DNA from 3 places in the Allobosea sp. P4_H5 genome. Region 1 is predicted to be linked to each of the others. Evidence: riboswitches for the same ligand, from Rfam matches in the RefSeq annotation. Region 1 holds a riboswitch; each other region holds the start of a gene.
The links. Region 1 has a riboswitch for cobalamin ahead of AC1DS0_RS06555 (TonB-dependent receptor plug domain-containing protein). Riboswitches for the same ligand answer to the same signal wherever they lie in the genome.
Positions count from the first base shown of each region.

Region 2: linked by a shared signal. The riboswitch ahead of AC1DS0_RS12845 (ABC transporter substrate-binding protein) and the one ahead of AC1DS0_RS06555 (TonB-dependent receptor plug domain-containing protein) in region 1 are both predicted to bind cobalamin.
Region 3: linked by a shared signal. The riboswitch ahead of AC1DS0_RS28985 (CbtB domain-containing protein) and the one ahead of AC1DS0_RS06555 (TonB-dependent receptor plug domain-containing protein) in region 1 are both predicted to bind cobalamin.

Region 1 is NZ_JBFUKM010000003.1:12,621-22,536, reverse strand. It holds gene AC1DS0_RS06565 (AI-2E family transporter) at 1-2,051, opposite strand, end outside; gene AC1DS0_RS06560 (GntR family transcriptional regulator) at 2,193-2,948, shown strand; cobalamin riboswitch at 2,998-3,195, shown strand; gene AC1DS0_RS06555 (TonB-dependent receptor plug domain-containing protein) at 3,316-5,259, shown strand; gene AC1DS0_RS06550 (ABC transporter substrate-binding protein) at 5,256-6,116, shown strand; gene AC1DS0_RS06545 (FecCD family ABC transporter permease) at 6,113-7,138, shown strand; gene AC1DS0_RS06540 (ABC transporter ATP-binding protein) at 7,138-7,929, shown strand; gene AC1DS0_RS06535 (DUF6925 family protein) at 7,926-8,933, shown strand; gene AC1DS0_RS06530 (FMN-binding glutamate synthase family protein) at 9,022-9,916, shown strand, end outside.
Region 2 is NZ_JBFUKM010000005.1:314,580-324,495, forward strand. It holds gene AC1DS0_RS12835 (amino acid ABC transporter substrate-binding protein) at 1-890, shown strand, start outside; gene lhpI (cis-3-hydroxy-L-proline dehydratase) at 961-2,667, shown strand; cobalamin riboswitch at 2,709-2,918, shown strand; gene AC1DS0_RS12845 (ABC transporter substrate-binding protein) at 3,207-4,163, shown strand; gene AC1DS0_RS12850 (FecCD family ABC transporter permease) at 4,160-5,203, shown strand; gene AC1DS0_RS12855 (ABC transporter ATP-binding protein) at 5,200-5,979, shown strand; gene AC1DS0_RS12860 (class I SAM-dependent methyltransferase) at 5,976-6,632, shown strand; gene AC1DS0_RS12865 (AraC family transcriptional regulator) at 6,663-7,445, opposite strand; gene AC1DS0_RS12870 (MFS transporter) at 7,646-8,854, shown strand; gene hemP (hemin uptake protein HemP) at 9,098-9,244, shown strand; gene AC1DS0_RS12880 (siderophore-interacting protein) at 9,366-9,916, shown strand, end outside.
Region 3 is NZ_JBFUKM010000019.1:74,166-84,081, forward strand. It holds gene AC1DS0_RS28945 (hypothetical protein) at 1-505, opposite strand, end outside; gene AC1DS0_RS28950 (OmpA family protein) at 555-1,190, opposite strand; gene AC1DS0_RS28955 (hypothetical protein) at 1,497-2,450, shown strand; gene AC1DS0_RS28960 (D-2-hydroxyacid dehydrogenase) at 2,566-3,537, opposite strand; gene cobD (threonine-phosphate decarboxylase CobD) at 3,643-4,647, opposite strand; gene cbiB (adenosylcobinamide-phosphate synthase CbiB) at 4,646-5,626, shown strand; gene cobO (cob(I)yrinic acid a,c-diamide adenosyltransferase) at 5,623-6,234, opposite strand; gene cobU (bifunctional adenosylcobinamide kinase/adenosylcobinamide-phosphate guanylyltransferase) at 6,249-6,773, opposite strand; cobalamin riboswitch at 6,821-7,000, shown strand; gene AC1DS0_RS28985 (CbtB domain-containing protein) at 7,036-7,209, shown strand; gene AC1DS0_RS28990 (CbtA family protein) at 7,220-7,975, shown strand; gene AC1DS0_RS28995 (DUF1636 family protein) at 8,024-8,449, shown strand; gene cobW (cobalamin biosynthesis protein CobW) at 8,446-9,495, shown strand; partial or broken gene AC1DS0_RS29005 (cobaltochelatase subunit CobN) at 9,500-9,916, shown strand, end outside.

The DNA of each region.
Region 1 (9,916 bases):
GCCGCCCGACGTGGCAGGATCGGCCGCCCGGCCGCGTCCCGGCCGAAGCCCGACAGGTCCTTGCTACCGCCGATGACGATCTCCTGCTCGGCATCGATCGCCGAGATCATCGCCACATCGACGTCGAAGGCATCGGCCGCACGCTTAGCGATCGCGTCAAGATCGTCACGCAGCGCCTCGTCGAGGAAACCGGTGCCGTGGAGCGCCGCCACGCGCTCGGCATCGTCGGCCGGCATCTCTGCCACAGCCGGTTCGCTCGCCGTCTCGGGCAACAGGCGCTGGACCCGGCCGATCGTCTCCTGGATCGAGGCTGCGATCTCGTCGGCACCGATCTCCTTGCTCGCTTCGCCCGCCAGCCTCTCGGGCGGCACCGTCCAGAGAACCACGATGATCGTCAGCTCCGGCCAGCGCTGCCGCAGGCGCCGGCAGAACTGCCGGGCGGCGTTGTCGGGCTCGCCGCTGAAATAGTTGAGACAGACGATCGGCACCCCATCTAGATCGAGCCTGGCGACCGAACCCGTCGTGACATGGGCGATCCTGCGCACCTGCGCGGGGACGCCTTCGAGGTCGAGCGCATGGGCCAGCATCTGCGCGGCGATCCCGTCGATCTCCCATTTGCCGCCGATGCAGACCACCTTTGGGGGCAAGCCCTCTGCAGCCGCGACCGGGTGCTCCTCGCGCAACTCCTCCAGCAGCGCCTCCATTCCCTCCGCGATGCGCAATCGATGCGCCGCAGTCGCCTGCCGACCATAATCGTCGCTGGCGAGGCGCAGCACCGCGACGCCGACGGTGTCATAGAAGGGCACCACGGAGAGCGTCTCGATCTCGCTTTCGGCGATCTCGATGGCTTCGTCGACATCGCCGGCGAGCAAGCGCTGGTAGATGCGTTCGGTCGGACTGAGCACCGGCACCGAGCCGAGCAGCGTGTCGAGGAACTGCAATTGCGGCAGCGTCTTGCCGAGGACCAGCAGGCAGACCGTCAGCGGCGTCGACAGGATCAGGCCGACGGGCCCCCAGAGCGCGGTCCAGAAGGTCGCGGCGGCGATCAGCGAGATCGCCGAGAGCCCGGTGCTGGTGCCGTAGAGCATGGGCTCGATGATGTTGTTGCTGATGAGCTCGAGCCCCGCGATCAGCACCAGCGTCCACAGCACCATGTGCCAGCCGGGATCGACCGCGAAGGCCAGCGCCAGCGGGAAGACGGCGGAGATCAACGCGCCGACATAAGGCACGAAGCGCAGTACCGCCGCGACGACCCCCCAGAGCAAAGCGCCCGGCACGCCGATCAACCACAGGCCGAGCGCCAACGGGATGGCGAAGGTGGTGTTCACCACGAGCTGCATCAGAAGGTAGCGGCTGATCCGCCTGCCGGCATCCTCGATCGCATCGGTCGAGCGGTGCAGGTTGCCGCCGAGGATGCGCAGCAGCCGGTCACGCAGGTCGGTCCGGTCGAGCAGCGCCAGCACCACGAAGACGAGAATGATGCCGGCCGTCGCCAGCGGTTCGAGCGCCCGCCCGAGCCAGACCAGCGCCACCTGCAATTGCGTGCCCGGCGCCGGCACGATCTCGACGCGCTGCGCCCCGGCGCCCTGCACCGACTCCACTTCCTTCTGGAGGGACGCGATCGCGTTCAGCGCACCATCGAGCATCCCCGGCGCCCTGAACTGCGCTTTGAGATCGTTGAGCTTGTTATGGATCGTCGATTGATAGCTCGGCAGTTGCTCGCCGAGCGAACGCAGCTGCGTGCCGAGCACGAGGAAGAGCCCGGCCAGCAGCACCAGCACCACCGTCATCACCGCCGCGATCGCGACCAGCTTCGGCAGGCCGCGCCGCCGCAGCCACATCACGGGGGGATTGAGCGCGAAACCGATCAGGAAGGCGAAGGCGAGCGGGATCAGGATGTCCTGGCCGTAATAGAGCGCCGCGATGATCACTGCCGCCGAGACGAGCGTCGCCGCCACCTTGACGATGTCGGCGCCGCCCAGATCGCCCGCGCCGATGCCGCCCGCCTCCGGCTGGACCGCTCTTCGGCTCGGAGCCGGTGTCGTTGCCATGCGCGAAGCCCCCCGGCCCCCTATTGGGTCGCCTTAAGAACGTGAGACGGACCACCCGGTTCCGCCTGCGCCCCAAGCCGCATTGCGAACTGCAAGCCGTAGACGCTAAGACGAAACGGTCTTCAACCATTGGTGTCAGCGATGGCGCGGGAAGAAACCGGAAACGGCGTTTCGGACAAGGCGGGGATGATCTGCCGGGCACTGCGCCGCGCGATCATCGAGCGCGCGCTCGAACCCGGCGCGACCTTGCCGGAGGATGCGCTCGGCGAACGCTTCGGCGTCAGCCGCACCCTCGCGCGCCATGCCCTTGCCCAGCTCGCCGCCGAAGGGCTGGTCGAACTACGCCGCAACCGCACTGCCGTCGTGGCAACGCCGAGCTGGCAGGAGGCGCGCGACACCTTCGACATCCGCATCGAGCTGGAGCGCCTCGTCGTGCGCCAGCTCGCCGGCCGGCTGAGCAAGGCGCAGCTTGCGACCCTGCGCGCCCATGTCGATGCCGAGGACGCGGCGCGTGGCGGCCCCGACGCGGTCTCGATCCGGCTCGCGACCGAGTTCCATATCCTGCTCGCTGAGATGACGGAGAGCCCGATCCTCGTCCGCTATGTCAGCGAGCTCGCCTATCGCTGCTGCCTGATCCTGTCGCTCTACAGCCGGCCGCATTCCTCGGAATGCGGCATCAACGAGCACCGCCTGCTGATCGACGCGCTCGCAAGCGGCGACGCCGGAAAAGTCACGAGCCTGATGCACCACCATCTCGATTCGGTAGCGGAACGCGCATTGGTGGCAGAGGCCAAGCCACGCGGGCGCGACATCATGGCGATCCTCGCGCCCTATGCGGAGGCGCCGGCTCCGGCTGCGAAGGCGGCGCGAAAGCGACCGCTCAAAGCGGCCGAATAAATCCCGTCCTGCAGGCTGCGGGCGAATTGACGCTGCCGCATTTCCGCCCTACTCGTGAACGCGACGGTTCCCTCACGGGATCAAAAGGGAACGCAGTGCGGATGGCTTGGCCATCTCATGCTGCGGCTGCCCCCGCAACTGTAAGCGGCGAGCCTTTCGCCATACGCCACTGGGACCTCGGCCCTGGGAAGGCGGCGAAGGGCAGCGACCCGCGAGCCAGGAGACCTGCCGTCAGCCGTGGTCACACGCGAACACATCGGCCGGGGTGCGCTGATGGGTGGTAGAACTGCGCGCACCCGGTTTCGGGAGCGGGTGGGGACATCTCGTTCGCGGTGACGTGCCACTGACGTTACCGCCGAGGTTTCCCGTGTTCCGTTTGCCAAAGCCCGCCAAGAGCGGGCGTTCGCCCCTTGCCTTCTCCCTGCTTGCCGCTTCAACGATGCTGATATCGCCCTCTGCACTGGCGCAGTCGGGCGAGAAGCCGATCGCGCTCGACGAGATCGTCATCAGCCCGACCGGCGTGCCGACCCCGGCCAGGGAGATCGCCAGCTCCGTCACCGTCGTCACCGCCCAGGAGATCGAGCGCCAGCAGCGCCGCACCCTGCCGCAGGCCCTTGCCGCCGTCCCAGGCCTCAACCTCGTCCAGACCAACGGGCCGGGCGGCCTCACCTCGGTCTTCATGCGCGGCACCAACTCCAACCACGTCAAGGTGCTGATCGACGGGATCGAGGTGAACGACCCCTCGACGCCGAACCGCTCCTTCGATTTCGGCCAGATGCTGACTACCGACATCGAACGCATCGAGGTGCTGCGCGGCCCGCAGAGCGGCCTCTATGGCGCCAATGCGCTCGGCGGTGTCATCTCGATCACCAGCAAGCGCGGCGAAGGTCCGCCCAAGGTGACGGGCTCGGTCGAAGCCGGCTCGCACGGCACCTTCAACCAGAGCCTCGGCGTCAGCGGTGGCAATGACCGCTTCGACTACGCTTTCGGCATCAGCCATTTCCGCGCGGAGGCCACGCCGGTGACGCCGCCGGAGCTCGTGCCCGCCGGACGGCGGCGCAATCCCAATTCCTATGACAATTGGAGCTATTCCGCCCGCCTCGGCGCCCGCCTGACCGACACGCTGAGCGTCAACTGGGTCGGCCGCTATATCGACGGGCAGTTGCTGTTCACCAATGATTCCGGCTTCCCAAGCCTGCCGGATGCCTTCCGCTCCAGTCAGAACTACCGTCAGGCTTTCACCCGCGGCGAGATCGTCTGGGATCCGCTCGACGGGCGCTTCGTCAACCGCTTCGGCGTCTCCTACAGCAACCAGGATCGCTCCAACCGCCGGCCGAACGCCGCAGGCATCCTCGGTTTGCCCAGCGAGAACCTCGGCGAGCGCATCAAATACGACTGGCGCGGCGACCTGAAGCTCACCCAGAGCCAGACCCTGGTGATGGGCCTGCAATATGAGAACGAGCGCTTCGACACACCCAACAAGACCGTCTCGAACGGCAACAGGGGCGCCTTCGTCGAATTGCAGTCGAACTGGACCGACCGCTTCTTCACCGTCGCCAATATCCGCTATGACAGCGACGACAAGTTCGGCCGCCACACCACCTATCGCATCGCACCGGTCTTCATCGTGCCAGGCACCGACACCAAGCTGAAGGCGAGCTACGGCACCGGCTTCAAGGCGCCGACGCTGAGCGAGCGCTTCAGCGATTCCCGCCCGGCCTTCAACTTCTACGGCAACCCGGCCCTCAAGCCGGAGGAAAGCCGCGGCTGGGATGTCGGCTTCGAGCAGCCGCTGCTGAACGGGCGGGTCAACTTCGGCGCGACGTACTTCCACAACGACATCGACAACCTGATCCTGACCAACGCCGCGCGCACCTCCTATACGAATATCGGCCGCGCCACGACCAAGGGCGTCGAGGCCTTCGCGGCGCTCGAGCTGACGCCGCAGTTCAAGGTCCGGGCCGACTACACCTTCACCCTCGCCAAGGACGAGACCGCGCATCAGGAGCTGCTGCGCCGGCCACGCCACAAGGCCAGCATCACCGCGAGCTGGATGCCGATCGAGAAGCTGACGCTGTCGGCGACGCTGATTTATGTCGGCGAGCGCATGGACGGGAACCGCGACTTCTCGATCTCGCGGATGCGCGCGCCGGGCGCCGCCATCGTCAATCTCGCCGCCGACTATAAGATCGACGAGAAGCTCACCGTGTTCGGCCGCGTCGATAACCTGTTCGACAAGCGCTACGAGAACCCTGTCGGCTTCCTGGTGCCGGGCCTCAGCGCCTTCGGCGGGATCAGGGTGAGCCTGTGAGGCAACTGGCTGCCCTCGCGCTCGGCCTCTGGCTGGCGGCGTTCGGCGGCCCCGCCCATGCGGACGATGCGCCGGGCAAGCCGCAGCGCATCGTCTCGCTCAACATGTGCACCGACGAGCTGGTGCTGCGGCTGGCGTCACCGAAGCACATCGCCTCGGTGACCTGGCTGTCGCAGGATCCGCGCAACGCCAACATGGCTGCGCGCGCCCTGACGATCCCGGCCAATCACGGGTTGGTCGAGGAGGTGCTGGCGCAAAAGCCCGACCTCGTCGTCGCCGGCGCCTATACGACGCGCTCGACCGTCGCGCTGCTGAAGCGCGTCGGGGTGCCGGTCCGCGAGTTCGGCGTGCCGGGCGACCTCGCCGAGATGCGCGCGCAGATCCGCGATATGGCCAAGCTGCTCGGCGAGCGGCAGAACGGCGAGGTCCTGATCGCGGAGATCGACAAGCGCCTCGCCGCGCTGGCGGATCGTCCTCGCCCCGCGCATCCGCGCGCGATCGTCCTGCGCCCGAACGGCTTCACCACCGGGCGCGGCTCGCTCGTCGACGAGATCCTGACGGCGGCGGGGCTGATCAACCTCGCCGCCGAGCTCGGCATCGACAATTACGGCCAGATCGCGCTCGAGACCGTCGCGCTCGGAAAGGCCGACATCCTGATCCTCAACACCACGCCGGACGGCCCACCCTCGCTGGCCCACGAGATCCTGCATCACCCTGTCCTCGCCCGGCTCGGCGACCGGCTGAAGCTCGTCGCTTTGCCCTCGAAGCTCTGGACCTGCGCCGGCCCGGCGGTGATCGACGCGATCGAATTGCTGCTCGACGCGGCCGCGCCGATATCAGCCGGGAAAAGCCCATGAGCGCTGCGATCATTCCATCTTCCGCATTCGAACGAATGTCCTATTGGCGGCTCGTCGCTCTGCTCGCGGCCGCGACGCTCGTCATGGCGGTGCTGTCGCTCGCAGTCGGCTATGCCCGGCTCGACCTCTTCGCCGCGCTCAGTGACTGGCTTGCCGGCCGGCAGAGCCTGCCTGCGCTTGTGCTTGTCGAATTGCGCCTGCCGCGCGCCATCCTCGGCGCGCTCGTCGGCTTCAGCCTAGGCCTGGCCGGCGCCGCGATGCAGGGCCTGCTACGCAATCCGCTGGCCGAGCCCGGTATCGTCGGCATCTCCAGCGCTGCCGCCTTCGGCGCCGTCACCGTGTTCTATTCCGGTTTTGCCGGCGCTTTCGCACTCGCTTTGCCGCTCGGCGGCATCGCCGGAGCGCTACTCGCCGTCCTGCTGCTCTTCGCGCTCAATGGCCGCGGCGCCGGCACGATGACGCTGATCCTCGCCGGCGTCGCGATCAACAGCTTTGCCGGGGCGATGACCTCGCTGGCGCTCAACCTCGCGCCCAATCCTTATGCCGCGCTGGAGATCGTGTTCTGGCTGATGGGCTCGCTCGCCGACCGCAGCCTGATCCATGTCTGGCTTGTGCTGCCGCTGATGCTGATCGGCTGGGCCCTGCTGCTCTCCAGCGCGCCGGCGCTCGACGGGCTCACGCTCGGCGAGGACACGGCGCGCAGCCTCGGCTTCGACCTGAGCTGGCTGCGGGTGCGATTGATCGGTGGGGCCGCGCTTGCCGTCGGCAGCGCCGTCGCGGTCACCGGAGCGATCGGCTTCGTCGGGCTCGTCATGCCGCACCTGCTGCGCCCGCTGGTCGGCCACAAGCCGGGACGGCTGCTGCTGGTCAGCGGCTTCGGCGGCGCGATCCTGCTGCTCGCCGCCGACACGGCGCTGCGGCTGATGCCGATCCGGCCCGAGCTCAAGCTCGGTGTCGTCACCGCCTTGATTGGCGCGCCCTTCCTGTTCAGCCTGATCCAGCGCCTGCGGCGGGAGGCGTGATGCGTATCGAAGCGAACGGCATCGCGATCGCCTTCGACGGCAAGCCGATCCTCACCGGGATCGACCTTGCCCTGCGGCCCGGCGAGCTCGTCGGCCTGATCGGCGCCAATGGAGCCGGCAAGACCACCTTGCTGCGCATCCTCGCCGACCTGCTGCCCCCGGCCGCGGGCACGGTCCTCTATGACGGCAAGCCGGCAGGGACGCTGGGACGCCGCACACTGGCGCAACGCCTCGCCTTCCTCGCCCAGGGCGGCAGCGTGCAATGGCAGATGCGCGCCGAAGCGGTGGTCGCGCTCGGCCGCCTGCCACATCGGCGCCCCTTCGCCGACCTGACCGAGACCGATCGCACCGCGATCAGCAATGCTTTCGCCGCGACCGATGCCAGCGCTTTCCGCGAACGCAGCCTGGGTAGCCTCTCGGGCGGCGAACGCATGCGGGTGCTGCTGGCGCGGGCGCTGGCGGTCGAAGCGGAGATGCTGCTCGCCGACGAACCCCTGGTCGGGCTCGACCCGCGCCATCAGCTCGAGGCGATGGCGCTGTTCAGGCGCATCGCCGCTGCCGGCACCGGCGTGGTCGTCGTGCTGCACGATCTCGCGCTGGCCGGACGCTTCTGCGACCGGCTGGTCCTGCTCGAGGGCGGCCGCATCCTCGCCGACGGCTCGCCAGCCGCGGTGCTCGACGACGGCAACCTCGCCCGCGCCTTCGGCATCGCGGTCGCGCGCGGCAGCCGCGATGGCGAACAATTCGTCCTGCCCTGGCAGGCTCTGACTAACGAGGAAGCCAGCCGATGACGGCAGACGACGTGACCAGCCTGATCCATCAGGAACTCGCCACCGAGACGACGCAGTGGAATCTCGGCACATTCGGCGCAATCGCCGAATTCCTGCGCGATCCCGGCGAGCCGGTCGAACTCGGCGACAGGCCGGACCGGCTCTTGGCCGTCACGAATCGCGGCGGCATCGGCTTCGACGACCTCTCAAAGGTCAGGCTCTTCGCCTCCGAGACCGCGGTCGGCCAGGGCTGGAGCCATCGCATCGCGCTCTGCCTGCCGGAAGCGGCCTGCGCGATGAACCGGCGCACGGCCCTGACCGAGCTCGGTCCCGACGAGGCGGCGCTGCGACTCCAGGACCGCGGCGGCATCCTCTTCGACATGGGCCTCGGCACCTTGCAGGTCGACATCTGCATCCGCACTGGCGACCCCGAGCTGATCGCCGCCTTGCGCACCGTCGCCGGCCGGAGCCTGTTCGAGGCCGGTAATCCGGCGATGGGGGCGATCATCGCGAAGGGACCGCATCGCGTCTTCATCGCGCGCGCCGGACGCTGCGAGGTCTACCAGCCGATCCCGCCGGCCGACGGCAAGAGCCCGGAAGGGCCGCACACCCATGTCCTGCCGCAATTGCTGCGCAACGGCCGCACCCATGCGGCGACCGAACCGTTGCCCGAGGGATGGGTGCCTTTCGCCCATCTCGTCCCGGCCCACCCGCTGAAGGACGCGATGGCCCGGCCGCGGCCCTGGGACGGCGCGGCACACGAGCACTTCCAGACACTCCTTGCCGCCACCGGCGACCCCGAACTCACGGCGCTGAAGCAGCAGGCTCTGGCGGCGATCCACTCCGGCTCCGACCCCGCGAGTTTCCGCGAGCCGGCGAACAAATTCGCCCGCCACACCTTGCGTGTCACACTGCGGCAGTTGCGGGCCGGCCCGCCGCTGCCCGGCCTGTCGCGCTGGCTCGAAACCTTCGACCGGCAGGAGCCGGCGAGCGAAGACGGCGCCGATGCCTATGGCCATGCCTAGCCGGCAAGGCCGTCCGCTCATCTGGTCGATCGTCTTTCGAATCTGTCAAAGCTAGAAGGAAAGGACCTCGTTCGGACAGGTGTCGGATATGACGTTGCGACTGAGCCGTTTCACCACGCTGATCGTCTGCATTCTTGTCGCGCTCATCACGGTCCCACTGGCCTTCCGTTACAGCTGGTTCTGGCTGCCCGGCCTGCTGGCGATGGCGTTGGCCTTGCTCGGCCTCTGGGACCTCGCCCAGACCGAGCATGCGATCCGACGCAACTACCCGGTGATCGGCCATATCCGCTGGTTCGCCGAGCTGGTCCGGCCCGAACTGCGCCAATACCTGTTCGAGGCGGACGAGGAAGCAGCACCGTTCTCGCGCTCGCAGCGCTCGCTGGTCTATCGCCGCGCCAAGAACCTCGCCGGCGATCACCCGTTCGGCACGTTGCTCGACGTCTATCGCGAGGGCTACGAGTTCATTGGTCATTCGACCCGGCCGGCGCCGGTCTCCGACCCCGAGAGCTTCCGCATCACCATCGGCAACGACCAGTGCCGCCAGCCCTATTCGGCTTCCGTCTTCAACATCTCGGCAATGAGCTTCGGCTCGCTCTCGGCCAATGCGATCAGGGCGCTCAACACCGGCGCGCGCCTCGGCCGCTTCAGTCATGACACCGGCGAGGGCAGCATCAGCCCCTATCACCGCGAGGGCGGCGGCGACATCATCTGGGAGCTCGGCAGCGGCTATTTCGGCTGCCGCGACGACAAGGGTCGCTTCGATCCCGAGCGCTTCGCCCGGCAGGCGACCGAGCCACAGGTCAAGATGATCGAGATCAAGCTGAGCCAGGGCGCCAAACCCGGCCATGGCGGCATCCTGCCGGCGCCGAAGGTGACGCCCGAAATCGCGGCGACCCGCGGCGTGCCGGTCGGGCAGGATTGCATCTCGCCGCCGAGCCACAGCGCCTTCTCGACGCCGTTGAAGATGATGGCCTTCATCGCGC
Region 2 (9,916 bases), on a different contig from region 1:
TGCCCGGCTTTTCGCTGCCGGACGCCAACGGCGTCTGGAAGGGCTTCGACACCGACATGTGCCGCGCCCTCGCAGCCGCGATCCTGAACGATCCGATGAAGGCAGAGTTCATGTCGCTCTCTGCCAAGGACCGTTTCGCGCCGCTGCAATCCGGCGAGGTCGACGTGCTGACGCGCACCACGACCTGGACGATCGCGCGCGACAGCCTGTTCGGGCTGAACTTCACCGCGGTGAACTACTATGACGGCCAGGGCTTCATGGTCCCCCGAAAGCTCGGCATCGAAAAGCCCGAGCAATTGGCCGGCGGCTCCGTCTGCGCCACGCAGGGGACCAGCAACGAGATGAACCTCGCCGACTTCTTCCGGTCGAAGGAGCTGAAGTTCGAGCCGGTGGTCTTTGCGACCAATGACGAGGTCGTCGGCGCCTATGAAGCCGGCCGCTGCGACGCCATCAGCCTCGACGTCTCCTCGCTCGCCGCGATCCGCCTGAAATTCCGTGCCCCGGACGAGCATGTGATCCTGCCCCAGCTGATCTCGAAGGAGCCCTTGGGGAGCTTCGTCCGGGCCGGCGACGATCAGTGGTTTCGCATCGTCCGCTGGACGCAATTCGCTCTGCTGAACGCCGAGGAGCTCGGCGTCACCAAGGCGAATGTCGACAAGATGGTCGATTCCAAGGTGCCCGATATCCGCCGGCTGCTCGGCAGCGAAGGCAATGCCGGCGAAGGGATCGGGCTGAGCAAGGATTGGGTCGTGCGGATCATCAGGGCCGTCGGGAATTACGGCGAATCGTTCGAGCGCAATCTCGGCAGCGAAAGCCCGCTGAAGCTGGCGCGCGGCGCCAATAACCTCTGGACGAAAGGCGGGCTGCAATACGCGCCTCCCATTCGGTGATATCACCTAGGGGAGGGCGGTATCACACGCTGCCCCGTTCCCAGCCCGCAAGCCTTCGCCGATCCGCGCCATGACCTCAGCTTCGAGACAGGACAATGGGATCGCGGTGGTGTCCGGGGCCGCCGCCGGACCGATCGTCGCCCTCGGTGAGCCCCTGAGCTTCTGGGGCGGCGTCGATCCGGCGACAGGGATGGTCATCGACGTGCATCATCCCGCCCATAGCGCCTCGCTCGCCGGCGCAGTGGTGTTGATGCCGACCAGTCGGGGCTCCTGTTCGGGCTCCGGCGTGCTGCTGGAGCTTGCGCTCTCCGGCAAGAGCCCCGCCGCGCTGATCTTCGCTGGCTCCGAGGACACGCTGACGCTCGGCGCAATCGTCGCCTCCGAGATGTTCGAGCGCCGCATCCCGGTCATCCGCCTGGCCGAAGAGGCTTTCGCCATCCTCTCCTCGGCGCGGCATGCGACGATCGCACCGGATGGCGTGTCAGCCGATGGCGGGCGGGTGCGGATCGCTCTCGCCGCGGCGGCGGACGCCGGGCTGCAGTTGTCTCCTGCCGATCGCAGCATGCTCGACGGCAAGGACGGGATCGCGGCGCAGCAGGCCATGCGCATCCTCGTCGCCATGGCGAGCCAGCAAGGAGCGACTGAGCTCCTCGATGTGACGCGCGCGCATGTCGATGGCTGCATCTATGCCGGCCCGGCCAATCTGGTCTTCGCCGAGAAGATGGAGGAGCTCGGCGCGCGCGTCCGCATCCCGACGACGATGAACGCGATCTCCGTCGACCATGCGAACTGGCGCCGCCAGGGTGTCGCGCCTGAATTCGGCGAGCCGGCAGCACGCCTTGCCGAGGCTTATGTCCGCATGGGCTGCCAGGCGAGCTTCACCTGCGCGCCCTATGCCCTGCCTGAGCCGCCGGGCTTCGGCGAGCCGATCGGCTGGTCTGAATCGAATGCGGTGATCTTCGCCAACTCCGTGCTCGGCGCCCGCACCGCCAAACACCCGGACTTCCTCGATTTCTGCATCGCCGTCACCGGCCGCGCCCCGCTCGCTGGTGCCTTCCTCGACGAGGGGCGCCGGGCGCGCCGCGCGGTCCGGATCGAATTGCCGGGTGGCGCAGACAGCGCTGCCTGGCCGCTGATCGGCTATCTCACGGGCTTGGCTTCGCCCGACCGGATTCCGCTGATCAGGGGCCTGGCGAAGGCGCAGCCGACGCAAGATGATCTCAAGGCGCTCTGCGCCGCCTTCGGCACGACCTCGGCGGCGGCGATGCTCCATATCGAGGGGATCACGCCGGAAGCGGACAGCCTCGGCGGCGCTCCCGAGGACGAAGTCGCTATCACGCGCGAGCACCTGGCCGCGGGCTGGCGCAAGCTGAGCGAGGGGCCCCCGGATGTCGATCTCGTCGCTATCGGCAGCCCACACGCCTCGCTCGACGAATGCCGGGCGTTCGCAGAACGGCTCGACGGCCGCCCCGTCGCGGCTGCGCTCGCCGTCATCATCACGGCTGGGCGGGAGGTCGTCGCCGCGGCTGAAGTCGATGGCACGATGGCCAGGCTTGCGCGGAGCGGCGTCGCGGTCATCCCCGATCTTTGCTGGTGCTCGATCACCCGCCCGGTCTTTCCGGAGCAGGCGAAGGTGGTGCTGACCAACTCCGGCAAATACGCCCATTACGGGCCGGGCCTCTCCGGCTGCGCCGTCAGGCTGGGGACGCTCGACGACTGCATTGAGGCTGCACTGACGGGTGCTGCTTCCGCGCGGCTCCCCGCCTGGCTCGCCTGAGCCATCACGGTTGGCAGGCTTGACCTCGCGGCCCGGCCTTATAGGGTGACCGCGATCGAGGTTCTCCGGGTTGCTCCCGGAGCTAAGAGGGAATTCGGTGAGGCGCATTCCGCCAAAGCCGAGGCTGCCCCCGCAACTGTAAGCGGCGAGCTCTCCGTCCATCGTCCACTGGCGCTGATCGCGCTGGGAAGGCCGGGCGGAACCGGCATCGACCCGCGAGCCAGGAGACCTGCCCCGGTCGTCGAAGACGTCTTTCGGACGGGGTGTTCCGGAGCTGTGTGTCGATGGCGGCGATGCCCTCCATCCATCCACGCCCCTGCGCAGTTCCCCGCCTGCCATCTCGGGGAGCGATGAGACCCATGTTCATGAACACCGTCCGCGCCGTCGCGCAGAGCTTGACGGCTGCGCGCCGACCCTTCTATCAGAAATGCAACATTGTTACATTAAAGGCTTGTCCCGTGCCGGCTACCCGCCATCTCGTCCGCCTGCTGCAGGGACCCGTCGCGGCGCTCCTCGGCACCCTGATCGCGGGTGCCGCCATGGCGGCGCCGACACAATATCCGCTGACCCTTGAGAATTGCCGGGAGAGCGTGACTTTCAATGCACCGCCCAAGCGTGTCGTCGCGATCGGCCAGACCCAGACCGAGATCCTCTATGCGCTCGGTCTCGGCGATCGCGTCGTCGGCACCGCGGTCTGGTTCTCGCCGGTCGCCAAGCCCTATGAAGCCGTCAACGCCAAGGTGAAGCGCCTCGCCGACAATGATCCGAGTTTCGAGGCGGTGCTCGCCCAGGAGCCCGATCTCGTCACCGCGATGTTCGAATGGCATGTCGGGCCGAACGGCATCGTCGGCAAGCGCGACCAGTTCGCGAGGGTCAAGGTCCCGACCTATGTCTCGCCGACCGATTGCGTCGGCAAGGACAATTCCGGCGCCGGCGACGGCGTACGCACCCAGATGTTCACGATGGAGCTGGTCTACCGCAACATCCGCGAGTTCGGGCAGATCTTCGACGTCTCGGATCGCGCCGATGCGCTCGTCGCCGAGCTGAAGGCGCGCGAGGACAAGGCGGTCCAGGCGGTCGCGAACGTCAAGGCCAAGGACGTGTCGGTCGTGGTCTGGTTCTCCAGCCGGGATATCAAGGGCGATGGTTTCATGGCCGGCAAGAACGGCGTGCCCGCCTACATCCTGTCGAAGCTCGGCGCCCGCAACATCATCACCACCAATGAGGAATGGCCGCTGGTCGGCTGGGAGAGCATCGCTGCCGCCAACCCCGCGGTGATCGTCACGGTGAAAATGGATCGCCGCCGCTTCCCGGCTGATGACATCGAGAAGAAGCTCGATTTCCTCAAGACCGACCCCGTCGCCAGCAAGCTCGATGCGGTGAAGAACCAGCGCGTCGTCATCCTCGACGTCGGCGCGACCCGCGCCGGGCTCGACACGGTCGACGGCATCGAGACGCTCGCCGAGGCGATCGCCGGCTTCGGCCTTTCTCCTTGAGTCACGCTGCCCACGGCCCGAACTGGCCGGCGCGGATCGCCATCGCGCTGGCCTCGCTCGCTGCGCTCACCGTCTCGGTGGCGTTGGCGGTGACGATCGGCGAGATGCGCATCCCGTTTGATACGGCGCTGCGGGCGCTCGGCAATGGGTTGTTCAGCCTCGACTTTCCGGTCAGCGCGATCCAGCAGGGCGTGATCTTCGATTACCGATTGAGCCGGGCGCTGATGGCGGGGCTCTGCGGCGGTGCGCTGGCGCTCTCGGGCGCGATCCTGCAGGCACTGCTGCGCAATCCGCTGGCTGAGCCCTATGTGCTGGGCATCTCCGCCGGCGCCTCGACCGGCGCCGTCGCTGTGCTGATTCTCGGTGTCGGCATCGGCGGTACGGCGCTGACGGTCTCGGCCGGCGCCTTCATCGGCTCCTGCGCCGCGCTCGCCGTGGTCGCTCTGCTGGCGACGGGGGCGGGCGGGGCGAGCGATCGCGTTATCCTCGCCGGCGTCGCCACTTCGCAGCTCTTCAACGCGGCGACCGCGACGATCGTGACGACGATGGCCAGCGCCGAGCAGGCGCGCGGTGTGATGTTCTGGCTGCTCGGGAATTTCGGCGGCGTGCGCTGGCCGGATCTCTGGATCGCCGCGCCGGTCGCCTTTATCGGCTTCGGCATCTGCATGCTGCACGCCAAGGTGCTCGATGCCTTTACCTTCGGCGTCGATGCCGCCGCCTCGCTCGGCGTCGCCGTGACAAGGGTGAAGGTCGTGCTCTTCGCCACCACCGCCGTGATGACCGCAGTGATGGTCTCGATCGTCGGCACGGTCGGCTTCGTCGGGCTGATCATTCCCCATGCCGCCCGCTTCCTTGTGGGCTCCGGCCATGCCCGTCTGCTGCCGGCCTGCCTCGTCGTTGGCGCGATCTTCATGATCCTCGCCGACATCCTGTCGCGCGTGCTGATCCCGCAGCAGATCCTGCCGATCGGGGTGGTGACAGCGCTGTTTGGCGCGCCGGTCTTCGCGCTGATCCTCTATCGGGCGAGGCGGTCGGCATGACGCTCGCAATGCGTGAGGTGCGCTGGGGCGCCGCCGGCCGGATGATCGTCGACGGGGTGACGCTGCAGGCCGCGCCCGGCCGGGTGCTCGGGCTGATTGGCCCGAACGGCTCGGGCAAGTCGAGCCTGTTGCGGCTGCTCTGCCGCTTACGCAATGTCGCGAGCGGCGTCGTCACGCTCGACGAGCGCGATATCGCCGCCGTGCCGCGGCGCGAGCTCGCCCGCCGCCTCGCCTTCGTCGAGCAGCAGGCGACGACCGAGATTCAGCTCTCCGTCTGCGACGTCGTCCGGCTCGGTCGCACGCCGCATCGCGCCGCGCTGGCATCGTGGAACGGCGCCGACGAGGCGGCAGTGAACGAGGCATTGGCGCGGGTCGGGCTTACGGAACGGCACGACCAGTTCTGGCACACGCTTTCCGGCGGCGAGCGCCAGCGCGTCCATATCGCCCGCGCGCTGGCGCAGGAGCCGAGCGAGCTCATCCTCGACGAGCCGACCAATCATCTCGACATCCAGCACCAGCTTTCGATCCTGGGGCTGGTCCGCCGTCTCGGCATCACCTGCATCATGGCGCTGCACGACCTCAACCTCGCGGCGATGTTCTGCGACGAGATCGCATTGCTGCACGAGGGGCAGCTGCAGGCAGCGGGGCCGCCGGACGAGGTCCTCACCGCCGAGGCGATCCAGCGCATTTTCGGCGTTGCGGTCTCGACCCGTCAGGGCGCGTCGGGACGCCGGCACATCGAATATCTGATCGAACCGGAACGGAGGCAGTCATGAAGGCGGCTGAGGCGCAGGCAGAGGTTTCCGATTACTGGACCCGGCGCGCGCCGGCCTTCGACGGCGTCGCTTCCCATGTCGCCCAAGCTTCGCTCTGGCGCGACATCCTCGAAACCGCCTTCGAAGCGAAGGAGGCGAAGGACGTCGTCGATCTCGGCACCGGCACCGGCGCCTGCGCGCTGATCGCCGCATCGCTCGGACACCGCGTGCGGGCATGCGACGGCTCCGCGGGCATGCTCGCCGTGGCCCGGCAAGCGGCCGAGGCCTCCGGGCTCGACGTCATCTTCGAACAGGCGCTGATCGAGGAGGCTTCGTTCGCTCCAGGTTCGGCCGACATCGTGACGCTGCGCAATGTGCTCTGGACGCTGCCAGATCCGATGGCGGCGCTGCGCAAGGCTCACCTCCTCCTGCGCCCAAGCGGGGTGGTCTTCGTCTCGGACGGACTCTGGTCGATCGCGCCGCAATATCGCTCGACCTATCCCGAAACGCTGGCCGCCAGCCTGCCGCGCCATGACGGGCTGACCGAGGATGATGCCAGGGCGATGCTCGCCGAAGCCGGCTTCGGCACGGCGCGGAGCTGGCAGCACCTGTTCTCGGCCTCGCCCTATCCGGGCGACGTGCCGATGTTCGTGCTGACGGCGAAGAAGGGCTGACGCTCGCCGTGGGCTGCCTCGAGCACCAGGCTATCGCCCGGCCTGGCGGCCATAGGCATGCGGGCTCGCACCCATTTCGGCCTTGAACGCGAAGATGAAGGCCGACGCTGAGCTGTAGCCCAGTTCCATCGCGGTCTGCGTCACCGACATCCCGCCGCTGAGCAACTCGATCGCCCTGAACAGGCGCAGGCGGCGCTTCCATGAACGCAGCGGCGCGCCGATCTCGGCCTCGAACCGGCGTGTCAGGGTCCGGCCGGACAGGCCGAGTTCCCGGGCCCAGTCATCAGCGCTGCGCTCGTCGGCCGGGTCCAGATACAGCGCCTCGCAGAGCGCGGCGAGGCGGCCATCGCGTGGCCAGGGCAGGGCTGTCGGCAAGGTCGGGGCCCGCCGTAACTGGTCGAGGATGAGGGCTACCACCCGTCCGCCATAGCCGTCGCTGTCGCCCTGACCCTCGATCGCCGCCGCTTCGATGATCAGGGCCTTGAGCAGCGGCGACACTGCCAGGACGGTCGGCGCGAGCGGCAGGCCGCTTCCGGCTTCGGTCGCGATCCAGAGGCTCCGGAATTCCGCGCCGAGCAGCGAGCCGACGCGATGCGACACGCCAGTCGGCAGCCAGGCCGCCTGATCGGGCGAGGTGATGAAGGTCTGCCCGACCGTGGAGACGGTCAGCACGCCGTCGATCGCATAGACCAGCTGGTGCCAGTCATGGGCGTGCTCCAGGAAATGGTGCCGGGGCGGAATCGATTGCGCCCGCATCGTCATCGGTCGTGGCGGCAGGGCATCCGGCGGGGTCGTAATGGTTGACCAGCTCATGGCGCTCCCTGCTTTGTCTGATGTTCTACATTTTTTGGCAAAGCATCGAAAGTAGGTCAGCCGGCTTTCTGATAGGCGATGGGAATGGACGGTGGGGCTGATGCGCTTGCTGCAACCGGTTCGCCGCTCGCATATGCGGGAGCGGGACGCTGCATCGGCCCTCCGCGCCACTTGGCTCTCTGGAAACACCAGGTCGCTGCATGACGACGATATCGACTCTTCCTGATGCCGAAGCGGCGAGTGCACTTCGGCAGGAGCGCAGCAATGTCGTGCGGCTGGCGATCTGCCAGGCGCTCGCCGGCGCCAATGCCACCGTCGTCTTCGCCACGGGCGCGGTCGTCGGCGACATGCTCGCGCCCAGCAAGGCCCTTGCGACGCTGCCGGTCTCTATCTTCGTCGTCGGCATGGCGCTCTGCACGCTGCCAGCCGGCGCCATCGCGCAGCGCCGAGGCCGCGGCACGGTGTTCATGCTGGGCACCGGCAGCGGCGTTCTCGCCGGAGTGCTGGCGAGCCTCGCCATGTTGGTCGCATCGTTCTGGCTGTTCTGCCTCGCCACCTTCTGTGCCGGCGTCTATGCCGCGGTCGTCCTCTCCTTCCGCTTCGCCGCGACCGACTGCGCCGCTCCGGAGCGACGCCCGCGCGCTTTGTCGGCGGTGATGGCAGGCGGCGTCTTCGCGGGGATCATCGGTGCGCAGCTGGTGACGCACACGATGAACCTCTGGCCGCCCTATCTCTTCGCGGCCACCTATGTCGGCCAGGCGGTGGTCGCCGCCCTGTCCGCATTCATCCTGCTCGGCGTCAAGCTGCCGATGCCGACCGCCGCGGAACAGGCGGGCGGGCGGCCGCTTGGCGTCATCGTGCGCCAGCCTCGCTTCACCCTCGCGGTGATCTGCGGGGTCGTCTCCTACCTCTTGATGAACTTCCTGATGACGGCTGCGCCGCTGGCGATGAAGCTGTGCGGGCTCTCGCAGGAATCGGCCAATCTCGGGCTGCAATGGCATGTCGTCGCCATGTATGGGCCGAGCTTCTGGACCGGACGCCTGATCACGCGCTTCGGCTCCGCAAAGGTTGTCGCCGCCGGCCTCGTCCTGACTGGCGCCGCCTCGACAGTCGGCTTGTTCGGCATCGACGTCGCGCATTTCTGGGCGTCGCTGATCCTGCTCGGCCTGGGCTGGAATTTCGGCTTCGTCGGCGCCTCGGCCATGGTACTGGAATGCCACCGCCCGGAGGAGAAGGCCCGCGTGCAGTCCTTCAACGATTTCGCGGTGTTCGGCACGATGGCGATCGGCTCCTTCCTCTCCGGAGGCCTGCTCTCCGCCTTCGGCTGGAACATGGTGTTGATGCTGTCCTTCGCGCCGCTGCTCGTTGCGATCCTGGCCCTCGCGGCCGGGCGCCGCGCGACGGCCTGACGATGTCGCGCCAGCCCGCCGAGCAGAGGTGGGCGTGATTTCAGCGGATGAGACGTGCTTGCTCGCCTCATCCGGAGTTTTGAACGATTATACATATAAACTATTGTAATTGCTTGGATTTTTGATCTCGGTTAAGCTGGGTGCGTATTCGCCACAGCTTATCGTTCCGAGTCTTTTTCCATGAACAGCCAGCCTCTTCTGTCAGTCTTGACCGGCCCCGTATGCCTCGATCGGGCCCGTGGTTTGCCCCGTCCAGTGGCGATGCGCCCGGCGAGGACGGTCGCCAGCGCGGCGGTCTTCAAGGGCGAGACGGAGATCGGCATCGAGCATCATGGCGAGCTCTATCGCCTCAGGATCACGCGGCAGGGAAAGCTGATCCTGACCAAATGACGTCTGCCCTCGGGGCATCGCCGCTGGCAGATGGCCGCAGACACATGGCCGCGTCGCGCGGCCGTAACGGCTCGATCCGGCCATGCCGCGGACGGGCCTGCAACCGCAAGGGATCGAAACCATGACCAACGCCATTGAAACAGGCGTGCCGGACGAGCGCCTGCCGAAGCGCCAGCGCCATAAGGTAGCGCTGCGCCGCCTCGACGTCCTGCGCGTGACCGATCTCAGCCCGTCGATGCGCCGGGTGACCTTGGGCGGCCCGGAACTCGAGGGCTTCGTCAGCCTCGGCTTCGACGACCATGTGAAGATGTTCTTCGCAGTGCCCGGCGAGACGAAACCAGTCCTGCCGATCGTCGGCCCGGATGGGCTGGCCTTCCCCGAGAGCGGCCCGCGGCCGCTGGCGCGCGACTTCACGCCGCGGCGGCATGATCCGCAGCAGGGCGAACTCGATATCGACTTCGCCCTGCTGCATGACGGGCCGGCCAGCAACTGGGCGGCGCAGGTCAAGCCGGGCGATCCCGCCTGGATCGTCGGTCCGCGCGGCTCCTTCATCGTCCCCTTCGAGTTCGACTGGCATTTGCTCGTCGCCGACGAGACGGGGCTGCCTGCTTTGGCGCGGCGCCTGGAAGAGCTGCCGCAGGGCAGCCGGGCGCTCGCTTTGGTCGAGGTCGG
Region 3 (9,916 bases), on a different contig from region 1:
CGGTCTCGAGCAGGCACTCGGCGCTGCAGGGGTTCGGCAGAGCGGGCAGCTGGAAGCCGCCGACCTCGAAGGCCGCGATGAACTGGCCGGAACGGACATTGAGCACGCGGCCGGCGATGCGGATCTCGGGGAAGCGGATGTCGGCAGCGACGGCGCGGCGCGCCGAGGCGTAGATCTGGTAGACGACCATGGCGTCGACCGGGGTCGAGACAGCACGGGCGATCTCGATGAGCTCTGCGTCACGGCGGCGGACCCGGGCGGTCTGGGTGATGCCCAGCGCCAGGCTGGTCTCGTCATAGACCTGGAAGCCGCGGGTGTTGAGATACTCCGAAAGCTGGAGCTGAACCCGGTTGAAGATGCGGTTGTTGCGCGGAACCGTATCCGGATCGGCGTCGTCCGACATCACCAGGAGGTTGATGCGGGAATTCGGCGATTGGGCGCTGGCAACGACGCTGAAGGACATCAGCAGCGCGAGACCGAGCATGAGGCGCTTGAACAAAGCCATGACGATGCCCCCTGAGGCAAATGGTTGTTTCGGGAAGACGGTAGAAAACTCAGCCGGTGATGGCGATGACTTCAACGCGGCGATTGACGGGTGAATAGGGGCTGCGCGGATTGCGCAGCATATCGGGACCGAAACCGTGGGCGACGAGGCGGCCGGGGCCGATCTCGCCATAAGAGACCAGCCAGTCGCGCACCGCGGCAGCCCGTTCCTGCGAGAGCTCGACATTGTAGTCGTAGCCGCCTTCGGCGCTGGTGTGGCCGGCGATCAGGAAGCGCTGATCGAGCAGGATCGGATCGCGCAGCGCCAAGGCAAGCCGCATCAGCGTGGCTTCCGCGCCGCGACGCAGCGACGCCGAGTCATTGTCGAAGAAGACGGTGACTTCGACGCGGCGGGTCAGATCGATCACGACATCCGAACCGTAACCGCGCGGATGGACCCGGCGGGGCACTGGCGCGACGCGGCGCACCACGACCCTGCCGCCACCACTTGCGCCACCACCCGAGCGACCCGGCACGCGATCATGCGGCGCCAGCGAGCGCAGGATATTGGTCGCGCCCTGGTCGGTCTGTGCCAGCGCAGGAAGAGCGCTCAGCAGCGGCAGCGAAAGGACGAATCCACTGAGCGCACGGCGGGACATCATCTGGGGAAGCTCGACGTTGTCCTTGCGCTCATCTGCGTTCTTCATAGCCAAACCCCCTGTTTATCCTCTCTTCGCATAGTCCTGTAGCCTCGACAATGCGACGGCCGGCTCGACCGAGGCGGGACGCGGCAATGGCGTTGTCCGAGCTTTGCCACTGTTTGCCGCTTTTTCGCTGCGAACTGGATTTTTTCCTGAACAGCCGATGAATGCGCCCCCTCACGCGCGGCCCCTTACGCGCGCGCGTTCATCATTCAGGCGTCACCTTTGCGCCGGCGTTCGCGAAACCGGCTCAGGGATCGCCAAGGGTCTGGCAACGTGCCCAGCGCACACCCGTTCATGAGGAGACCCGCCATGGGCTTCCAGCTCGACCAGACCGCCCGCCTGCGCACCAGCCGCCTGCGTCTCGCCGTCGCCGCCGTCGCCGTCATCGTCTCGGCCGGCGCCGGTTTCGCGCAGGCCGAAGGCGGTAACCCGGATGCACCCAAGGTCGCCGAGCGGCCGCAGTCGCTGAAGCTGGAATTCTCCTCGCGCGCCGTCTCGCTCGGCGTCGCCCAGTCGGCCCGCGAAATCATGACGACGCGCCAGATCGCCTTCGCGCCCGGCAGCTGGGAGGTTTCCTCCGATGCGCGCCGCGCCATCACCCAGCTGCGCGACATCTTCCGCGGCAATGCCCCCAAGGGCGCGCCCTTCGCCATCCTGGTCTCGGGCGGCGACGAGGTCGTCAATTATCGCCGGGCCCGTGCGCTCCGGACCCAGCTGATCGAGATGCAGCTCGAGGATGCCGGCAAGGTGGTGATCGCCGCCCGCGCCACCGGCGAAGGCCAGGCCACTGACGACGGCAAGGCGCGCGTCGATCTCGTCCCGCTCGACCCGGCCCGCTGCGGCGGTTGCGGCGATGCTCCCTTCCGCACGCTCGTCCTCGACACCGGCGTCCAGAAGCTGGTGCGCGCCAGCGCCGAGGACGTGGTCGTTCCGACCTCGCAGGTCGCCGGCAAGGACGGCAAGGACACCGACGTCGCCGCGGCGCCGCTGCCGCCGGTCCGCCAGCAGGCCACCGAGAAGACGGCCGAACGCACCCAGGCTCCGCGCCCGGCCCCGAAGCTGGCGACCGCCCGGCAGGCGGAACCGCGCTATGACGGCCGCACCGTCATGGTCGAGCCCGACGATTACGGGCAGCAGCGCCGCCGCATCAGCCGCAGTGCCAACCGCGGCTGCGCCATGCCGGACATCGTCATCGACGACTACTATCCGGGTGGCCCGCTCGTCGGCTGCGACGGCAGCTACGGCCCGCGCCCGCGCTGGTGAGTTCGGACCGGATCAGAGCCTCCCAGGCGAGCGCAGCTTCGCCGGGGAGGTTTTGTCCGTTCGGTTCCGCGCAACTGCGGAAGGCAAAACCGCTTAGCACGCGTGCCGGCGCTGCTCAGACGATCTGGTTGAGCAGCACGGCCTCGCCACGCTCCAGCGCGCCGAGATTGTCGAGCAGGATATCGATCACATTGCTCTCATAGGCGCGGGTCTCGCCGGCGCTGTGCGGCGTCAGCAGCACCTGCGGCATCGCCCAGAGCGGCGAGCTTGCCGGCAGAGGCTCCTCGTACACGCAATCGATGCCGGCGCCGGCGATACGGCCCGCTTCGAGCGCGGCGATCAGAGCCGCCTCGTCGACGACACGGCCCCGTGCCACGTTGATCAGATAGGCAGACGGTTTCATCGCTGCGAGCGCGGCGGCATCGATCAGCCCTTCCGTCTCCGGCGTCAGCGGGCAGGTCAGCGCGACGAAATCGGCCTGCGCGAGTACGGCGTGCAGCTCCGCCGGCGGCACGATCTTCTCGACATTCGGCTCCGAGCCCGGCCGGCGGCGCACGCCGATGACGCGCATGCCAAAAGCCGAGGCCAGCGCCGCGAGCCGCAGCCCGATGCGGCCGAGCCCGACGACCACCAGCGTGCGGCCGCCGAGCTCGTCCTCGCGGCGGGAACGATCGCCGATCATCGGCCGCCAATGAGCCTTCGCCTGGTTGTCGCGGGCGAGATGAAGCTGGCGCGCCAGCGCCAGGATCAGCGAGATCGTGTGCTCGGCAACGGCGCGCTCATTGCCGCCCTGGGCGCTGGCGAGACGGATGCCGCCCGCGGCCAGCCTGGGCTTGTCGAACTGGTCGGTGCCGGCGCTGATCGACTGGATGAAGCGCAGCTTGCCGAGTCCTTCCAGCATGTCGTTGCGCCACAGGCCCGAAACGACCAGCACATCGGCTTCCGGCGCGCGGGCCCTGAGATCATCGAGGCTGCGGACCTCGAAGCTCGTCGCCTGGCCGTTGCGGGCGAGATATTCGTCGCGCATCTGATAGGCCGGATGGGCGAAGCCGATGGTGAGGGCGGACTGCTTCGGCCAGGGCTGCATGCGATATCTCTCCGGATCGCTGGAATCACCTGACGATAGCGTCGGCTTGCAGCCTCGTCCCCTACGCCTCCGCATGCGCCGGCTGCGATGGCCGCGCAGCGAGGCTCACGCCGGCGCGAGCGCCTGCGCCAATCTCGCCCAAGCCGTCTCGTCCCCTGGCAAGCCAAAGCGCAGGCGCGAGGGATCGTGCTGGAAGCGGCGGACATAGATGCCGGCGCGGCCAAGCCGCTCGAACAGGACAGGCGCCTGCGGCGTCTCGTGCAGACGGTAGAGCACGGTTCCGCCGACGACCCGACCAAGCGGCGCAAGAAGTGCATCGAGCCGCCGGCTGTCGGCAGCGCGCGCTTCGCCTGCGGCGGACAGCCACCCCGCATCGCCAAGCGCGACGGCTCCGACATGCAGCGCCGGCCCGGCCACCGCCCAGGGACCGAGCATCGCCTGCAAGGCGTCAGTGAAACGCCGCTCGCCAGCCGCGAAGCCAAGCCTGAGACCAGCGAGCCCATAGGCCTTGCCGAAGGAACGCAGCACCAGGGCTCCCTCCGGCAGAACCGGCAGAAGGCTCGTTTCAGGCGCGAAATCGGCAAAGGCCTCGTCGACGACCAGCAAGCCGCCACGTGCTGCGAGCGCACCAGCGAGCTCAAGCAGCGCCTCCTGCGCGACGATGCGCCCGTCCGGATTGTTCGGATTGACCAGCACGACGACATTGGCGTCGCCGATCTCAGCTAGATCGCCGATCTCGCGCACCGTCGCGCCCGCCTTGCGCCAGGCGGGCGCATGCTCGCCATAGGTCGGCCCGAGCACGGCGACATTCGCCGCGGGCACGAGCCGCGGCAGCAATTCGATCAGGATCTGCGTGCCCGGCGCGGCGACGAGGCCGCTTTGCGGGCGAATGCGATAGGCCTTGCGGGCTGCGGCGAGCAGCGTCGCTTCGTCCGTTTTGCCGGGCAGGCGCTGCCACAGGCTTAACGGCAGCTCCGGAAGCGGATAGGGGATCGGGTTGATACCGGTCGAGAGATCGATCCAGGGTTCTGGCGCCTGCGGAAACAGCGCCTGGGCCGTGGCGAGATCGCCGCCGTGCCAGATCGCTTCCTTCGTCTCCCCGGCTGCCATGTCGCTCTCCGCAAGCCTGCCGCTCCTGCTCGCCGCCCTCCTGATCGAGGCGGCGATCGGCTATCCGGCGCGCCTGTTCGCATGGATCGGCCATCCCGTCACCTGGATCGGCGCGCTGATCGGCTGGCTTGATCGAAGCCTCAACCGCGAGACCATGAGTTTCGCGGCACGGCGAACGGCCGGCATTGTTGCCTTCCTGATCCTGCTAGGTGTGACGCTTGCCGCCTCGCTGGCCCTCGTCGCGCTCTGCCGCCTCGCCGGGCCGCTCGCTTTGCTGCCGCTGGCATTGCTGGCTTCGAGCCTGCTGGCGCAGCGCAGCCTGCATGAGCATGTCGCCCGCGTCGCCGAGGGGCTCGAACGGGGTGGGCTCACTGGAGGACGCAAGGCGGTCGCGATGATCGTCGGCCGCAACCCGGAGAGCCTCGATGAAGCCGGCGTCGCCCGCGCCGCGATCGAGAGCCTCTCCGAGAATTTTTCTGACGGGATCGTCGCGCCGGCCTTCTGGCTAGGTGCGGGCGGCCTGCCGGGCGGGGCACTCTACAAGGCGATCAACACCGCCGATTCGATGATCGGCCACAAATCGCCGCGCCACCTCGCCTTCGGCTGGGCGGCGGCGCGGCTCGACGATCTCGTCAACCTGCCGGCTTCGCGGCTGACCGCACTGCTGCTCACCGCCGCCGCGGCGCTCGACCGGCAGGCCGATGCCGGCGCGGCCTGGCGCGCGGTTCGCCGTGATGCGGGACGCCACCGCTCACCCAATGCCGGCTGGCCGGAGGCGGCGATGGCCGGTGCGTTGGGACTTCGCCTTGCCGGCCCGCGTGTCTACGGCGCGATCAGGGTCGAGGATAGCTGGATGGGCGATGGCCGGGCGGAGGCAACGGCAGCCGATATCAGGCGGGCGCTTGCCCTCTACCGGCGCGCCTGCCTGCTGCTCTGGGGGTTGGCAGGAATTGGAACTCTGTTCGCGCTAGCCCTCTAGAACTCGATCCCCTCCTGCGCCTTCACGCCAGCGGCGAAGTGGTGCTTCACCAGCGTCATCTCGGTGACAAGGTCAGCCGCTTCGATCAGCTCCGGCTTGGCGTTGCGGCCGGTGACGACGATGTGGAGATCAGGGCGGCGGGCAGCGAGGGTCGCGACCACCTCGGCGAGCGGCAGGTAATCGTAGCGCAGCGCGATGTTGAGCTCGTCCAGCACAAGCAGCCGGATGCTGTCATCGGCCATCAGCTCCCTGACTTTCTCGAAAGCGCGCGTCGCGGCGGCGATGTCGCGGGCCTTGTCCTGCGTCTCCCAGGTGAAGCCCTCGCCCATCGAATGCCAGGAGACCTGGTCGCCGAAGGCCTCCAGCGCCTTGCGTTCACCGGTGGACCAGGCGCCCTTGATGAATTGCACGACGCCGATGCGCCAGCCATGGCCGAGCGCGCGCAGGATCAGGCCGAAGGCGGCGGTCGACTTGCCCTTGCCTGGGCCGGTGTTGACGATCAGCAAGCCCTTTTCCAGCGTCTTGCCAGCGACCTCGGCGTCCTGCACCGCCTTGCGCTTTTCCATCTTCGCCTTGTGGCGGGCGGCGTCCTCGACCTCGTTCGTCATCTCGTCACTTCGCTCTACGACTTCACCTGCATCGGCAATCCGGCGACCATGAAGACCACGCGCCCGGCCTGCACCGCAAGCCGCTGATGCAGGCGGCCGGCCTCATCGCGGAAGCGCCGGGCGAGCGCATTGTCCGGCACGATGCCGAGGCCGACCTCGTTGGAAACAAGCACCACCGGCGCGCTCGCCTCGCGGCACGCGGCGACGAGTTCGCCGCTCGCGATCGCGATGTCGCGCTCGGCCAGCAGCAGATTGGTCAGCCAGAGCGTCAGGCAATCGACGAGGATGGGTTGCCCAGTCCGTGCATTGCGAATCGCTTCGGGCAGAGCCACCGGTGCATCGACCGTCTGCCAATCGCGCGAGCGCCTGGCGCGATGCTCGGCGATGCGGGCGCGCATCTCGTCATCATAGGCCTGGGCAGTCGCGATATAGGTCCAGGGACCCGGCAGCGCCTCGATCAGCGCCTCGGCATGACGGCTCTTGCCGGAGCGGGCGCCGCCGAGGACGAGGGTGAGCGGAGGAAGGGTCATGTCTGGCATTCGCTTTCGCAGAGACGTCGTGCATTGCACAGCACCGCGCCTGTGGCTAATGATCATCCGTGACGGTGCCTCGACGACGAGGTGAAAAGGGAACGCGGTGAAGGACCGCGGCTGCCCCCGCAACTGTAAGCGGCGCGTCCTGCGCCATCGGCCACTGGGTTTCCCGGGAAGGCGGAGCAGGACACCAAGCCGTGAGCCAGGAGACCTGCCGTCTTTCGATGTCGTCCAGCAGGCTGCCGGTGGGGTGGCCAAGGAGAACCAGATGAATACGGCTACCGTCACCAGCCAGGCCAGCGTTTCGGAACGGGCGAAAGCCGTCGCCGCCGCGCTGATCCTCGGCTTCGTGCTGATCTACACCGTCGGCTTCGCCGCCTCGTCCAACATCCACAACGCGGCGCACGACACCCGTCACGGCCTCGCTTTCCCCTGTCATTGAGGGGAAGCACATGGTCACGCGTGTTCTCACGGTCAGCATCCTGGCCGGGCTTCTGGCTGGGCTGCTGATCTCGGCGCTCCAGCACGTCACCACCACCCCGCTGATCCTCAAGGCCGAGACCTATGAGGCTGCCCTGCGCGCGCAGGGCGCACCTATGCAGGCCGCCTTTACTGGCGAGGCCCGCATCCAGCTCGCGCATAACGACCCGAAAGCCGGCGCCGAGCACACCGGCGAGCATGAATGGAAGCCGCAGGACGGTTTGCAGCGCACCGCCTTCACCAGCCTGGTGACGGTCGCGACCGCGATCGGCTTTGCCGCGCTGCTGCTCGCCGGGATGATCGCAGCGAACGAACAGATCGACCAGCGCAGTGCTCTCGCCTGGGCCGTCTGCGGCTTCCTTGCCTTCGGCCTTGCTCCAGCCATGGGGCTGGCGCCGGAATTGCCGGGCTCCGCTGCGGCCGAGCTGCAGCAGCGACAGCTCTGGTGGCTYCTGACGGCCGTGGTCACCGCCGGCGCGCTCTTCGTCTTCCTGCGCGTCGAGGCTTCCTGGGCCCGGGCACTCGCCGTACTCGCCTTGCTGCTGCCGCATCTGATCGGTGCCCCGCATCCGGCCGCGCCGGAAAGCAAGGTGCCGGCCGAGATCGCCGCGCATTTCGCCGCGCTTTCGCTCGCCATCCAGGCCGCGCTGTGGCTCGTCACCGGCTTCGCCGTCGGCGTGCTCTGGCCCTGGCTCGCGCGCCGCAGCGCCGTGACCGCGGTCGCCTGACGCCTCGCGCGGCCGGCGACGGCCGCGCCAATCCAAGGAGGCGTTTTGATGCTCGAAGGCGATCTCGCCCTCGCGACTGACGCCCGGCTGGAGCCGGGCTGCACTATCCATGTCTGCACCGTCTGCCGGCGCCAGCGCGAGGATCTGCCGGAGGGCTATGACCAGCCCGGCATCGGCCTTGCGGCGGCGCTTTCCGAGCGCATGGCCGGCAGCGGCATCGCCGTCGTCCCGGTCGAGTGCCTGGCCGTCTGCAAGCGGCCCTGCACGATCGCGCTCGCAGCCGACGGCAAATGGACCTATCTGATCGGCGATCTCGACGCCGGTCTTCATCTCGACGAGATCGTCGGCGCGGCTGAAAGCTTCGCGGCCAGCGCCAACGGCATCGTTCCCTGGAAAGAAAGACCCGTCTCGTTCCGCAAGGGCGTGGTCGCGCGCGTGCCTCCGCTGCCGCGCCAAAAAGGATCAGATCAATGAACGCTCCGCAGAATCCTGCTCTCGGCAAGGTGCCTTGCACGATCATCACCGGCTTCCTCGGCGCCGGTAAGACCACCCTCGTCCGCCATCTGCTCGAGAATGCCGGCGGCAAGCGCCTCGCCGTTCTCGTCAACGAGTTCGGCGATCTCGGCTTCGACGGCTCCTTCATCGCCGGCTGCGGCATCGAGGGCTGCACGCAGGAGGACATTGTCGAGCTGCCGAATGGCTGTATCTGCTGCACCGTCGCCGACGACTTCGTCCCGGCGCTGGAAAAGCTGCTGAACCGGGAAAACCCGCCGCAGCACATCCTGATCGAGACCTCGGGCCTCGCTTTGCCCAAGCCGCTGGTCAAGGCCTTCAACTGGCCGGCGATCCGTTCGCGCGTCACCGTCGACGGCGTCATCGCCGTGGTCGACGGACCGGCGGTGGCCGAGGGCCAGTTCGCCGACGATCCCGAGGCACTGAAGGCGCAGGCCGCGCAGGACCAGGCGGTCGACCATGACAACCCGCTGGAGGAGGTGTTCGAGGACCAGATCCTCTGCGCCGACCTGATCCTGCTCAACAAGAGCGATATCCTCGACGCCGCCGGCCGCGAGCGGGTCAAGGCCGAGATCGCCCAGCACCTGCCCAAGGCGATCAAGGTGGTCGAGACGGCCCATGGCAAGGTCGAGCCGGCGCTGATCATCGGGCTCGGCGCCGCGGCCGAGGCCGATCTTTCCGCCCGCCCCTCGCATCACGGCGAGGGCGAGGATCACGACCATGACGATTTCGACAGCGTCGCGCTGCCGTTGCCGCAGGCCGGCTCGCCGGAGGAGCTCGTCGCCCGTGTCGCCAAGGCGGCGGAGGCCGAGGGCGTACTGCGCCTGAAAGGCTTCGCCGGCATCCCCGGCAAGCCGATGCGGCTCGTGGTGCAGGGCGTCGGCCGGCGCGTCGGCCATCATTATGATCGCGCTTGGGGTGCGGACGAGGCGCGCGATGGCCGGCTCGTGGTGATCGGCCTCAAGGGCTTCGACCGCGCCGCCGTGGAAGCAGCGCTCGCCGGCTGATGCGATGCACCTTCTCCCGACCAGCGAGGTGAGGCTCGACGACGGCGAAGACGCCGTCGACCTTGCCCTGCCGCCGGGAGACCTCGTCGTCCTCTCCTTCAGCGACAGCGACCTCTCGGCCCTGGCGGCGGCCGCGCCCGATAGCGGGCTCGACCTGCGTTTGGTCCCGCTCCGGCGCTTCAAGCATCCGCTCTCGATCGACCTGCTGATCGAGAAGACGCTGGCCGGCTCGCGCTTCGTGCTGCTGCGCTGTCTCGGCGGGCTCGATTATCTGCGCTACGGCGTCGAGCAGATCGCCAGCGCCTGCCGGCAGCATGGCGTCGCGCTGGCGGTGCTGCCCGGCGATGACAGGGAAGACGAACGGCTGGCCGGCTATGGCACGGTACCGGCGGAGTTCGCGGCGGAGCTGCTCGGCTATTTC